3 regions of the Planococcus sp. SE5232 genome follow, and region 2 is predicted to be linked to each of the others. Evidence: riboswitches for the same ligand, from Rfam matches in the RefSeq annotation. Region 2 holds a riboswitch; each other region holds the start of a gene.
What was found. Region 2 has a riboswitch for S-adenosylmethionine ahead of mtnK (S-methyl-5-thioribose kinase). Riboswitches for the same ligand answer to the same signal wherever they lie in the genome.

Region 1 (4,178 bases), 420 kb from region 2:
TTTATGTCATTCCAAGATTGAATACTCATTTCATCGTATTCATACCGGATCCTGTATTTTAGACGGACACTTTTCACGAACGAAGCAACAAAGCGATAAAGGAGAACATCTTTGCCCTTCACCGACTTTCATTCTTCTAAGCGTCATTAAACAACTAACCAGGATATGGAACAAACCAGCGGAGACTCCCGCGGGATAGCGATGTGCCGAAATCCACTCGGGCGTTTAGCCCGAGTTAGTTCGGCGCAAGCCCGTAGGAACGCGGAGCTGGTTTGTGGAATATCCATAGTAGATTTTTTTCTGTTATAAATTATTTGTTCAACTTGCATCAAAAAAGACAGCTGCCCGAAAAAAGGGAAGCTGTCTTTTTGAGTTAAAATAGGTTCAATTTTTCAATGCGGTTTATCGCTTCGGTGATACGGGTTTCATCAACCAATAATCCAACGCGGACAAATCCTTCTCCGCCAGCACCGAACCCGCTACCTGCAGCAACTGAAATATCCGCTTTTTCAAGTAGGAAATCAGCGAACTCGACACTGGTAAAGCCTTCTGGAACCGGCAGCCAGGCGAAAAAAGAGCCTTGAGGCGCTTCGATTTCCCAGCCGATGCGCGAACATTCCTTGACCAGGACATCGCGGCGTTTTTCATAGAGAGCCACTAAGTCATCCACACATTGCTGATCAGCACTTAAAGCTTTGGCGGCAGCCAACTGGACGGCGGGAAACAGACCGGCGAATAGATGGTCCTGGATCAGGTTCAGGGCTTCGATCATTTTCGAATGTCCGACAGCAAATCCAATGCGCCAGCCGGCCATATTGTACGTTTTAGATAAAGTATACATCTCGATGCCGACTTCTTTGGCCCCTTCGGATTGCAGGAAGCTCACCGGTTTCTTTCCTTCGAAACCAACTGCGCCATAAGCGAAATCATGGACGACGGCAATGCCGTTGTCTTTTGCAAAAGCGACAGTCTCATCAAAGAAGTCTTTATTGGCCACTGCGCCTGTCGGATTGTTCGGGTAGTTCAAATACATCAGCTTAGCTTGCGAGCGAACAGATTCAGGCACTTCACCGTAATCCGGTAAATAGCCATTTTCTGGATTGAGCCGCATCAGTTTATAGTCGATATCGGCGAGTGGAGCCCCGGACAGGTAATCCGGATAGCCAGGGTCCGGCAGCAGCAGGAGATCCTGTGGATTCAACAAGGCCAGTGGCAATTCGACAAGCCCGACTTTTGTTCCAGCCAGAATGGCTACTTCAAGGTCAGGGTCGATGTCCACGCCGTATTCGCGTTTGTAGAAATCCACTGCAGCCTGGCGCAGCTCGGAAATGCCGCGAAAAGGGGAATACTTATGTGTTTTTGGATCAGCCGCTGCGGTTTGCAGTGCCTTGATGATATGGTCGGGCGTCGGCTGGTCAGGATTGCCCTGGCCAAGGTTGATGACGTCGCGTCCTTCGGCGATGGCTTTACTCGTTTTAGCAACCAATGAAGTAAAAAATTGTGTAGGCAGGTTTTGCAGGCGATTTGAAAATTCCATATAATTCTCCTTGTTTTCGAAATAATTGCACATCTACCCCAAATCTTATAGAGTTGTAGGTAACTTGTCTAGTGGAGGAGAAACATATGAAAATTGCATGCGTTCAGATGGATATCGCTTTTGGAGAACCGGAACTGAATTATCAGCGGGTCATGGACTATTTGAAGGAAGCGGCCGGAGGTGGAGCGGAAACGATTGTCCTGCCCGAAATGTGGAATACGGGATACGCATTGACAGAGCTTGATACACTTGCAGACAGCACGAACCGGACCGTGGAGTTGCTGAAGAGTTTTGCGAAAGAACACAAGGTCAATATTGTCGGTGGATCTGTTTCGACGAAAAAGAACGGTGGTTTCTATAACACGATGTATGTCGTCGACAAAAATGGAGAGCTTATTTCGGAATATGATAAAGCGCATCGCTTTTGCTTGATGGATGAGCATATCCATCTTGAAGAAGGAGATTCACTGGGTACATTCGAGTTGGAAAATACCGTTTACGGCGGAGTCATTTGCTACGATATCCGTTTCCCTGAATGGATTCGCGCGCAGGCACTGAATGGTGCAAAACTAATTTTTGTATCAGCTGAATGGCCGGAGGCACGAATTGATCATTGGCGCATCCTGCTGCAGGCGCGAGCGATCGAGAACCAATGCTTTATTGTGGCAGTAAACCGCATCGGCAGCGATCCAAACAACGAGTTTGGGGGAAGCACGATGGCAATTGCTCCATGGGGAGAAGTCCGTCTCGACATGAAAAAAGATGAAGGCGTCGCTTATATCGATATCGATTTGGATGAAGTGGAAGAAGTCCGGAAGCGAATACCGGTTTTTGAAGACCGCCGCGATAAATTGTACGAAAAATTCAAAAAGTAGATTGACACTCGTAATTAATGCCTGTAACATAAAATTTAATCAAATAACGTAAACTTATCAAGAGAGACTGAGGGATAGGCCCTATGACGTCCGGCAACCCCCGATTGGGAAGGTGCCAAATCCAACGGAACATGCAAATGTTCTGGAAGATAAGTCGAGAAACTAAAATTTTCGATGTCTCTTTCTTGATGAAAGAGGCATCTTTTTATTGCCGGGAGGACGCTATGATACAGATTGAGAAATTGACGAAGACCTACACAACTAAGCATGGCACAATCACCGGAGTGGACAATGTATCATTGGATATCGGAAAAGGCGAGATTTTCGGGATCGTCGGCTATTCAGGTGCCGGAAAAAGCTCGCTGATCCGATGCATCAACCTGCTGGAACGGCCGACCTCTGGCAGTGTGACGGTAGATGGCAACGATTTAACCCAACTGAACGGAGATCAGCTGAGAAAAGCCCGGTTGAAAATCGGCATGATTTTCCAGCATTTTTATCTGATCAGCCAAAAGACGGTTTACGACAATATCGCTTTTGCGCTTCGCGCAGCAGGAACTCCTGCAAAAAACATTAAAACGCGGGTGGAAGAGCTGCTCGAAATGGTCGGTTTATCCGACAAGCGGGATGTTTATCCGGCACAATTGAGCGGCGGGCAAAAACAACGCGTCGGCATCGCACGGGCACTTGCCAACAATCCGGCCGTTCTGCTGTGCGATGAAGCTACCTCCGCCCTTGACCCGAATACGACTTTATCCATTTTGCGTTTGTTGAAAGACATCAACCGTAAATTGGATATCACGATTGTCCTCATCACGCATGAAATGAATGTCGTCAAGGAAATCTGTGACCGCATGGCCGTCATGCAAGGGGGACGCGTCATCGAAGAAGGCCAGGTATATGATATTTTTGCAGATCCACAAAAGGAATTGACCAAGGAATTCATATCCAGTGTCGTATCGTTCAATGTACCAGAGCATATTTTGAGCGAATTTACAGGCACACTGGTGAAAGTGCTGTTTAAAGGCGGCGTGGCCGGAGAAGGCGTGATTTCCGATATGCTGCAGAATTACCCGGTAAAAGGCAACTTTTTGCACGGAGCGATCGAGTATATTCAGGAACAGCCTCTCGGCATTTTCATCATGGAGTTGAAAGGTACTTCTACCGCCGTCATGGACGCATTGAAGTATATGGAAAGCAGATCAGCAATTGTGGAGGTGATTCCGAATGGGCATTGAATGGGGACGGATTATTGAATTGTGGCCAGAAATACAGACGGCCTTCTTTCAGACATTGACGATGATCGGAATTTCTTTAGCTGTCGCGCTGATTGTTGGGCTGCCACTTGGAATCTTATTATTCATTACAGACCGCGGCCTGTTTCTTGAAAATCGGCCGGTCAATGCGGTGATCGGCTTTATTGTTAACATCGTGCGTTCCATTCCATTCATCATTCTATTGGTGGCACTCATCCCGTTGACGAAATTGATCACAGGAACAACAATCGGCCCGATTGCGGCCAGTGTATCTTTATCGGTTGCTGCCATTCCCTTTTTCGCACGGATTGTGGAAAACTCACTCCGTGAAATTGATAAAGGCGTCATCGAAGCAGCGATTGCAGTGGGTGCAACCCCATGGATGATCATTAAAGACGTTCTTTTGCCTGAAGCGAAAGCGAGCATCATCCAAGGTGTGACATTGACCATCATCAGCTTGGTCGCCTACTCGGCGATGGCTGGTGTGGTAGGTGGCGGAGGCATCGGAGA
Region 2 (4,178 bases):
TCCATTCATGTGGGTGATCTCTTCCGGGTTGCGCTCTTCGATCGGAATCGCAGTGCCATCTTCAATCGACAGATCGAAAGTCGATGCCGGCGCCGCTACATAAAATGGAATTTTGAATGCATTCGCCAACAAAGCCAGATTATACGTGCCGATTTTATTGGCCGTGTCGCCATTTGCAGCGATGCGGTCCGCACCGACAATAATGGCTTCCACGCCTTTCGCTCCGATGGTGTGTGCTGCCATGCTGTCGGTGATCAGCGTGACATCGACTCCCGACTGCTGCAGCTCCCATACCGTCAAACGTGCGCCTTGATAGACCGGGCGGGTTTCACAGGCGAACACTTCAAACTGCCGGCCACGCTCACTTCCCAGATGGAACGGCGCTAAAGCTGTGCCATATTTGGCGGTGGCGATCGAACCGGCGTTGCAGATCGTCATGACTTTCGTTTGCCCCTGCAGCAGTACCAGCGCATGTTCGCCGATGCTGCGGCAGGATTCTTCATCTTCCCTGTGGATCTTCACAGCTTCCGCCAACAACAGAAGCTTTGCTTGTGGCACGTTCTCCGCTTCGCTTAATTTATCTTTCAGACGGCTGAGCGCCCAACCGAGATTGACCGCAGTCGGTCTTGAGGCGTTCAAATACGCCGCGTCTTTTTCGACATATTGCTGGAAAGCTTCCAGTGAATCTGTATCGTGCCGCTGAGCCCCGATTGCCAGTCCATATGCGGCGGTGATGCCAATTGCAGGTGCTCCACGGACTTTCAATGAAAAAATAGCCTCGTACACGTCTTCCACCGTTTCAAGCGTCAAGTATTCAATACGATGCGGCAACTTCTGCTGATCCAGAATAGTCAGCTGTTGGCCGTCCCATTTGATGGATAAAGGAATGCTCATGTGTGCGCCTCCTCCAGAATTTGCAGTACATCCCCAATCGACGCTGTCTGCTGGCGCTTCAGGATTAATGCTTGTCCTGCCCGCAGCGCCTGTTTCTTAAAGTGGATTCTTTTTTCTGTATCTTCGATGCTGTCCAAGTCTTTGACATGCGCCAAGCCAATCGTCCGGCGGATCAATTCACATCCCGCAAAACCGGCTGCATCTGTCAGCACCTTCTCAAGTACGTACTCCAAATAGCCTTCTGTCTCTTTAAACGATTCGACACTCTCTGTTTTCCATAGCTCAGTGAAGCGGGAAGCGAAAACTTCCCATGTCTTTTCAATATGATCTACAATTACCTGGCGATCTCCATCCTCCCGCGTGATGGACTGGAACATGAGGTTTGCCAAGAACAAGCCGACATCGAATCCGATTGGACCGTAAAAGCCGAATTCCGGATCAATGACCTTGGTTTCCGTTTGGCTCGCAAAGATGCTGCCGGTATGAAGGTCGCCGTGCAGCAGCGCTTCCGATTCAGTCAAAAAGCTCTTCTTCAATTTCGCTACTTCCAGCTGCAGCTTACGATCGCTCCAGATCGCTTCTACCGCTGATTGGAGCTGCGGTTCGTACGCATTGGTTTCAACATCGAAAAAGGGATCTGTAAAGACGAGGTCTTCCGTGATCTTGCAGAGCTCCGGATTGGAGAATTCAGCAGCCAATCCCTTTTTCTCAAAAGGATGCAAGCCGTAATCCGATGTATGGAATAAAGTCTCCGCCAAGTATTCGCCGATATCCTGCGACAGCCTCGGGAAATTCTTTCCGTTGACCAAGCCTTCCCTTGCAATCTCCAGATGGGACAAGTCTTCCATTACCGTAATGGCCAGTTCTTCGTCCGTAGCATAGACTGCGGGTACCAATGAAGGAACGAACTCTCCGTGTTTTCTCAGGACATTGGCTTCAATGGTCGCCCGCTTCAAGGTCAGCGGCCAGCTTTCACCGATTACTTTCGCATATGGCAGCGCCTGTTTGATGATCAGCCGCTTGCCGGTTTGCGGATCTTCAATCTGAAAGACATAATTCAAGTTGCCGTCGCCAATTTCCCGGCAAGTCAATCGGGCATCGCCATCGAATGGGTGGACAACCTTCGCCAATGCGATCGCCGTCGATTCAGTTAATGCTTTATAAGTGGTTGGAACAGTAAGAGTCATCATTTATCTTCCTTTCTTCTGCAATATAAAAAGCCTCTTTCAAAAAGAAAGAGGCCAGAATAAGAGATTCCATGCCTCTTATCTTTCAGAAATTAAATTTCTGATGGAATTAGCACCGTGCCTTACAGGAAATTCATCCTGGCGCCAAAGCGCCCCGTCTCACAACGGTATTACGGTCGGTTGCTGGGCGTCATCGGGCCAAAATCCCTCTGCCAGCTCTTGATAAGAGTACTACGTGTATTACTATTAAGTTTATGAAGAGAATCCTATCACGATTCAGAATTGACTGTCAACGGATTTTTCAAATAAAAACAGTTTTTTGATAACAGAGTTGACAGACTTCTGCGCACATGAAATAATCAGAATTACTTTACTGTATTAAATCGACTTACTTATTTTGGATTGAACCTATAAAATTGTTTTACCCAATTTCATATCTTTCTTATTCAGAGCAGGTGGAGGGACAAGCCCTACGATACCCGGCAACCGGTCCAATGGTGGACACGGTGCTAATTCTTGCAGCCAGAACCGATGGCTGAGAAATAAGAAGTTGTTAACGCCCTTAACCTCTTCTTATTTGAAGAGGTTTTTTATTTTTAAAATTGCATGGGAGTGTGGAATAGATGAGCGTATTGACTGCTACTTATCAAGTATATGGAAAGCCCGGTTCCTTCGAAAAAAAAGCGGAAGGCATCGCTTTGGGTCTGACAATCGGCTCCTGGACAGACTTGCCGCTGCTTGAACAGGCACAACTGAAACACCATAAGGGACATGTTGTCTCCATCGAAGAATTCGCAGAAGACAGCCATCCATTGAAGCCGGAGCTGATAAAGGCAGAACTCGAGATTGCCTACCCGAGCATCAATTTTTCAGCCGACTTGCCTGCCATCCTGACCACGGTTTTCGGCAAACTATCCCTGGATGGTGAAGTGAAGCTACTGGATTTGGATTTCAGCCATGATTTGCTCAGCCACTTTCCCGGCCCGCGCTTCGGCATAGAAGAAATTCGCAATACACTTGGCGTAGCCGGAAGGCCGCTTCTGATGAGCATATTCAAAGGCGTCATCGGCCGCGATCTGGATTTTCTGTCTGCTCAATTGCGCGAGCAGGCTTTAGGCGGCGTAGACCTTGTCAAAGACGACGAAATTTTGTTCGACAATCCGCTGACTCCATTCGAAAGCCGCATCATAACGGGTAAAAGAGTACTGGAGAATGTCTACGAAGAAACGGGCCATCGTACCTATTATGCGGTGAACCTATCGGGCAGAACTTCCGACCTGAGAGGGAAGGCAAGAAAAGCACGAGAGCTGGGAGCGGATGCCTTATTGTTCAACGTCCACGCATACGGTCTCGATGTGCTGCAGGAATTGGCGGAAGATGATGAGATCGGTTTGCCGTTGATGGCGCATCCTGCATTCAGTGGTGCCTTCACTTCATCCGCATTTTATGGCCTAGCTGCGCCGCTCGCACTCGGGAAACTGATCCGCTATGCCGGTGCAGACTTCTCCCTCTTTCCTTCTCCTTACGGCAGTGTTGCCTTGGAGAAAACAGCTGCTCTTGCACTCGGCAAGGAACTGACCAGGGATAGCCCATTGAAACGAAGCTTCCCGGTACCTTCTGCCGGAATCCATCCAGGGCTTGTGCCTTTACTGTTGGCTGATTACGAGATTGATAGTGTCATCAATGCCGGCGGTGGAATTCATGGACATCCGGCTGGCGCAGCTGGAGGCGGCCGTGCCTTCAGACAGGCAATAGATGCGGTGCTTCAGGGAGAATCCTTACAGGATGCCGCTGGACAACACGAAGAACTACAAACGGCTCTTGAGCTATGGGGGTGAACAGATTGAACAAACCGATTATTTTTTGCGATTTTGATGGTACTGTAACGGCCAATGATAACATCATCGCTATTATGAAACAGTTTGATCCAACGGGCTGGGAACCAGTCAAAGACCGAATTCTTGACCAATCCATCTCGATACGTGAAGGTGTGGCGAAAATGTTTTCCCTGCTCCCTGTTTCGGCAAAAGATGAAATTATTTCATATGTTCTGGAACAGGCTGAAATACGGGAAGGTTTCAGCGACTTTGTCGCTTA
Region 3 (4,178 bases), on a different contig from region 2:
ACAAATTTCTTCATGTTCAATCTCTCCCTTATAATGTGTTTTATTTATAGGACGGAAAAATCCGCTGTTACCGTTTGTCTGCTTTTGTAGTGGCGAGATCGCCGATATATTGGATTACGAAGACGATGATCAGGATTAAGATCGTCGCCATCAACGTAACGTCTTCACGGCTGCGCTGGAAGCCATCCAGGAAAGCTAATGTCCCAAGACCGCCAGCGCCAATAATGCCCGCCATAGCCGTATAGCCGACGAGTGCAATGGCTGTTACCGTAATACCCGAAATCAAGGCCGGCTTCGATTCCGGCAACAGGACTTTCCAGATGATGGTGCCCGTCGTCGCACCCATAGAACGGGCCGCTTCGATGACCCCTTTGTCAATTTCCTTCAATGCAATAAGTACCATACGAGCGTAAAACGGAGCCGAGCCGATAATCAATGCGGGCAAAGCCGCATTCGGTCCCCGAATCGAGCCCATTAGGAATAAAGTGAAAGGAATTAACAGGATGATTAGGATGATAAAAGGAATCGAACGGAATATATTGACGAACGCTCCTGTTAGCCAATTGACCACTTTGTTGGCCCATAACTGTTTCGGCGCCGTTAAAAACAAGATAATTCCCAGAGCTAAACCGATTACAAACGTAAACACAGTCGATAATGCTGTCATATAGAGCGTTTCAAGTGTTGCTTCCCACATGCTGTCCCAATCTACATTCGGAAATAAAGAATCAATCATTGTGCATCACCTCCGCCTGAACATCTTCCGTGCGAAGAAATGCCAGTGCTTCTTCAATTTCTGCTTTAGAACCTTTCAACTGCAAAATCAATGTTCCATATGCTCCGCGCTGGGTATGCGAGATATTGCCCTGGACAATATTGACTTCCACTGCATGGCTGCGGATCAGTTTCGTCAGAATCGGTTGTTCAGTCTGCTCACCGACAAAAACCAATTTCACCAGTTCACCTGTAGGATATAGCTCCCGCAGATTTTTGATGGTTTCCTCAGAATCTCCGGAATCGGTCACCTGTGCAACAAAACGCTTCGTAATTTCCTCTTTTGGTGATTGGAAGACATTGAGGACATCGCCAAGTTCAACAACCCGACCGCCTTCCATGACCGCCACACGATGGCAAATCTTACGGATGACATGCATTTCGTGCGTAATTAGAACAATCGTCAATCCCAATCGTTTATTGATGTCCACCAGCAAATCCAGGATGGCATCTGTTGTTTCCGGATCAAGTGCTGACGTCGCTTCATCACATAATAGGACCTCTGGATCGTTTGCCAGCGCACGGGCAATGCCGACACGCTGTTTCTGGCCACCTGAAAGTTCGGATGGATAGGCATGTTCACGCCCGGCCAAGCCGACTAGCTCAATCAGTTCCTGAACCCGCTTTCCGCGCTGTTGTTTCGACACTCCAGCAATTTCAAGCGGAAATTCAATATTTTCTTTCACGGTCCGGGACCACAGCAGATTAAAATGCTGGAAAATCATGCTGACTTTTTGTCGGGCCTTCCGCAATTCCCCGCCTTTGATGGAGGTAATCACCTTGCCATTGATTTCCACCGTACCTGATGTCGGTTTTTCCAAGCCATTCAACAAACGAATCAATGTACTTTTACCGGCGCCACTGTATCCGATGATGCCGAATATTTCTCCATCAGCAATAGATAAATCGACTTGGTCCACAGCCGTAAGGACCGCTTTTCCTGTGTCGAACTTTTTTGTCACTTTTGTTAACTCAATCATTCGTTGTACACCCCTGAATCCTAAAAATAAAAGCCCTTCCGCGCATAACTGAGCAGAAGGGCAAACGTATATTACACGAAAACCAATCTCTCATCTTCCAAAGCTTTCGCTTCGTGTGATTTGGCACCATTTCATTTTCATGACGGTTGCCGGGCTTCATAGGGCACTTCCCTCCACCACTCTTAATAAGAGTTTCGATATGAAATTATTTGATCAGAAATCCAATTTACCACGACCGGCTATATTCGTCAACAGATTTTAACTTGTCATATAAATAAGGAACTGATTGGAAAGCATATATTTTTTCTTTCAATTGGCCATCTTCTGTAATCAGCAGGCATGGCACGCTTTCCACTTCATATAAACCCGCAATTTCCTGAACGTAATTCAAGTTCGCTTTGCCTAACTGCAGATCCGGCAACAGCTCTGTGACGACAGACAGCATTTTAGATGCCACTTGGCAGGTTCCGCACATCGGCGTGTATAAATAAAATGCAGTGATCCGTTTTGTATTCTTTTCTTTGATCCATTCTTTATGAGTCCATTCCTTCATCTTCTTCATCCCTCTATCAATAGCTTATTGACCTGGACATTCGCTGAAATGAGCACATCCTTCAGGATGCGAAGCGGGGTTTTCGCGACTTCCTTGTAGCTCCTGTTGACATAGAAATGCCGGGCTTCGGGAAACTCGCGTTTGACCAGCTTCCGCAATTTTTCTCCTGAAGAGTCTGCATCCACTAATATGATGATGTCCTGACCTTCGTATGGCAGCAATAATTCTTCAAGTCTCGATACACTAACTGTACCATTTGTGCAAAGAATCGTCACGGGTTCTGCAATGAGCGGTGCAATCCTCGATTTATCGCTGATCCCTTCCACCACGATCACCTTTCCCATATACACTCACCCCATCGAGTTTAGAATCCTAAAAGACAAGAGGCTATCTATTGTACATAAGATACCTTTATAATTTGGTATTCCACAAAAAGGCTGCCTAAAAACCCTTGGTTTCATTTATACATCGACAGACCTTCTGATTTGGATCCATTAAGGGTTAAGCATTTTTGAATTGCTGCCCATAAAAAAAAGCGCCAAAATACAGGCGCTTTCCAGGATTACTCGTTGATCATTTCTTTGTATTGGTCTGCTGTCATCAATGCGCTGACTTCATCTTCTGAAGGAGCTTCGATAACCACCATCCAAGCCTGCTCGTAAGGTGACTCGTTGACGAATTCCGGGCTGTCTTCAAGCTCAGAGTTAACTTCGACAACTTTCCCGCTGATTGGTGCATACAATTCCGAAACCGTCTTAACGGATTCCACGCTGCCGAAAGGCTGATCTTTTTTCAGTTCATCCCCGACTTGTGGAAGTTCAACGAAAACGATATCCCCCAATTCAGCCTGTGCGAAATGAGTAATTCCGATACGCGCATTGCCATCTTCGATTTTGACCCATTCATGTTCTTTTGAATAACGAAGTTCTTCTGGTGTGCTCATCTTGACCCCTCCAAATTATGTAGTTCATTCAAATTCAGTTTGACATAAACGGCTGTGAAATACAAGATGACACAAATCTACTACAGCCAGCTATTTTGGTAATCTGCTTCCTTAAACCCAAGTGTCACAGTTTTCCCGTCCCACGCCAACGGCCGTTTGATCAGCATGCCATCTGAAGCCAGAAGCTCCAATTGCTGTTCTTCGGACATGTCCGACAGCTTTTCTTTAAGTCCAAGCGAACGGTAAACCAAGCCGCTCGTATTGAAGAACTTCTTCAATTCCAAATCGCTTGCCTCATAAATCTCCGTCAACTGTTCTTTTGTCGGCGGGTTTTCTGCAATATGTATTTCGTTGTATTCCACACCATTTTGGTTCAGCCAACTTTTTGCTTTCCGGCAAGTTGTGCATTTCGGGTATGCATAATAAGTAATCACGTTAGTACCTCCCTTTTTTCTAAGCTTACCAAAAAGAAAGCTTTCGGTCGACGACTAAAAAAACAGGCAAACCCGATACAGCTGGGGATGCCTGTTTTCCACTACTCATTAAACGATGTATTTTTCGACATCGATCAGCTTGACAGCCGCTTCGCGTTTTTTCGCAATCACGTTGTAAGGCGTTGAACGAGTCAGTTTGCGCAACGCAGAAAGCATCATTCGCTGGTTGTCGCCTTCGATGGCAGCAATCAATGTTTCTTTCGCATCTTTTTCGATTTGATCGAATGCTTCCTGGCAGTAGATTTGCGTATATAGCAGTTTTTGCTTGGCTTTTTCCTCGCCTGATGCAGCAATCGCCTTTTCTGTACGCAAGACTACTGATTCCATTGCAAAGACGTTGCTGACAATGTCTGCGATGTTAACAAGCACTTCCTGCTCGGCTTCCAGTTTCGTGCCGTAAGTCTGAGCGGCAAGCCCAGCTGCCAGCAATGCGA

Region 1: it holds a riboswitch for S-adenosylmethionine, as region 2 does, so the genes downstream of both, ACRC6Q_RS02490 (methionine ABC transporter ATP-binding protein) here and mtnK (S-methyl-5-thioribose kinase) in region 2, are expected to answer to the same signal.
Region 3: it holds a riboswitch for S-adenosylmethionine, as region 2 does, so the genes downstream of both, ACRC6Q_RS16480 (methionine ABC transporter ATP-binding protein) here and mtnK (S-methyl-5-thioribose kinase) in region 2, are expected to answer to the same signal.

What each region holds. Positions count from the first base shown of each region.
Region 1 covers NZ_JBOGCP010000001.1:528,162-532,339, forward strand. The annotation lists gene ACRC6Q_RS02480 (pyridoxal phosphate-dependent aminotransferase) at 374-1,537, opposite strand; gene ACRC6Q_RS02485 (carbon-nitrogen family hydrolase) at 1,624-2,412, shown strand; SAM riboswitch class I at 2,464-2,568, shown strand; gene ACRC6Q_RS02490 (methionine ABC transporter ATP-binding protein) at 2,637-3,650, shown strand; gene ACRC6Q_RS02495 (methionine ABC transporter permease) at 3,640-4,178, shown strand, end outside.
Region 2 covers NZ_JBOGCP010000001.1:112,648-116,825, reverse strand. The annotation lists gene mtnA (S-methyl-5-thioribose-1-phosphate isomerase) at 1-894, opposite strand, end outside; gene mtnK (S-methyl-5-thioribose kinase) at 891-2,081, opposite strand; SAM riboswitch class I at 2,157-2,310, opposite strand; SAM riboswitch class I at 2,521-2,630, shown strand; gene mtnW (2,3-diketo-5-methylthiopentyl-1-phosphate enolase) at 2,705-3,919, shown strand; gene ACRC6Q_RS00485 (2-hydroxy-3-keto-5-methylthiopentenyl-1-phosphate phosphatase) at 3,925-4,178, shown strand, end outside.
Region 3 covers NZ_JBOGCP010000005.1:140,732-144,909, reverse strand. The annotation lists gene ACRC6Q_RS16490 (MetQ/NlpA family ABC transporter substrate-binding protein) at 1-14, opposite strand, end outside; gene ACRC6Q_RS16485 (methionine ABC transporter permease) at 68-736, opposite strand; gene ACRC6Q_RS16480 (methionine ABC transporter ATP-binding protein) at 729-1,754, opposite strand; SAM riboswitch class I at 1,842-1,946, opposite strand; gene ACRC6Q_RS16475 (thioredoxin family protein) at 1,981-2,307, opposite strand; gene ACRC6Q_RS16470 (toprim domain-containing protein) at 2,313-2,651, opposite strand; gene gcvH (glycine cleavage system protein GcvH) at 2,870-3,250, opposite strand; gene ACRC6Q_RS16460 (arsenate reductase family protein) at 3,331-3,684, opposite strand; gene ACRC6Q_RS16455 (acyl-CoA dehydrogenase family protein) at 3,793-4,178, opposite strand, start outside.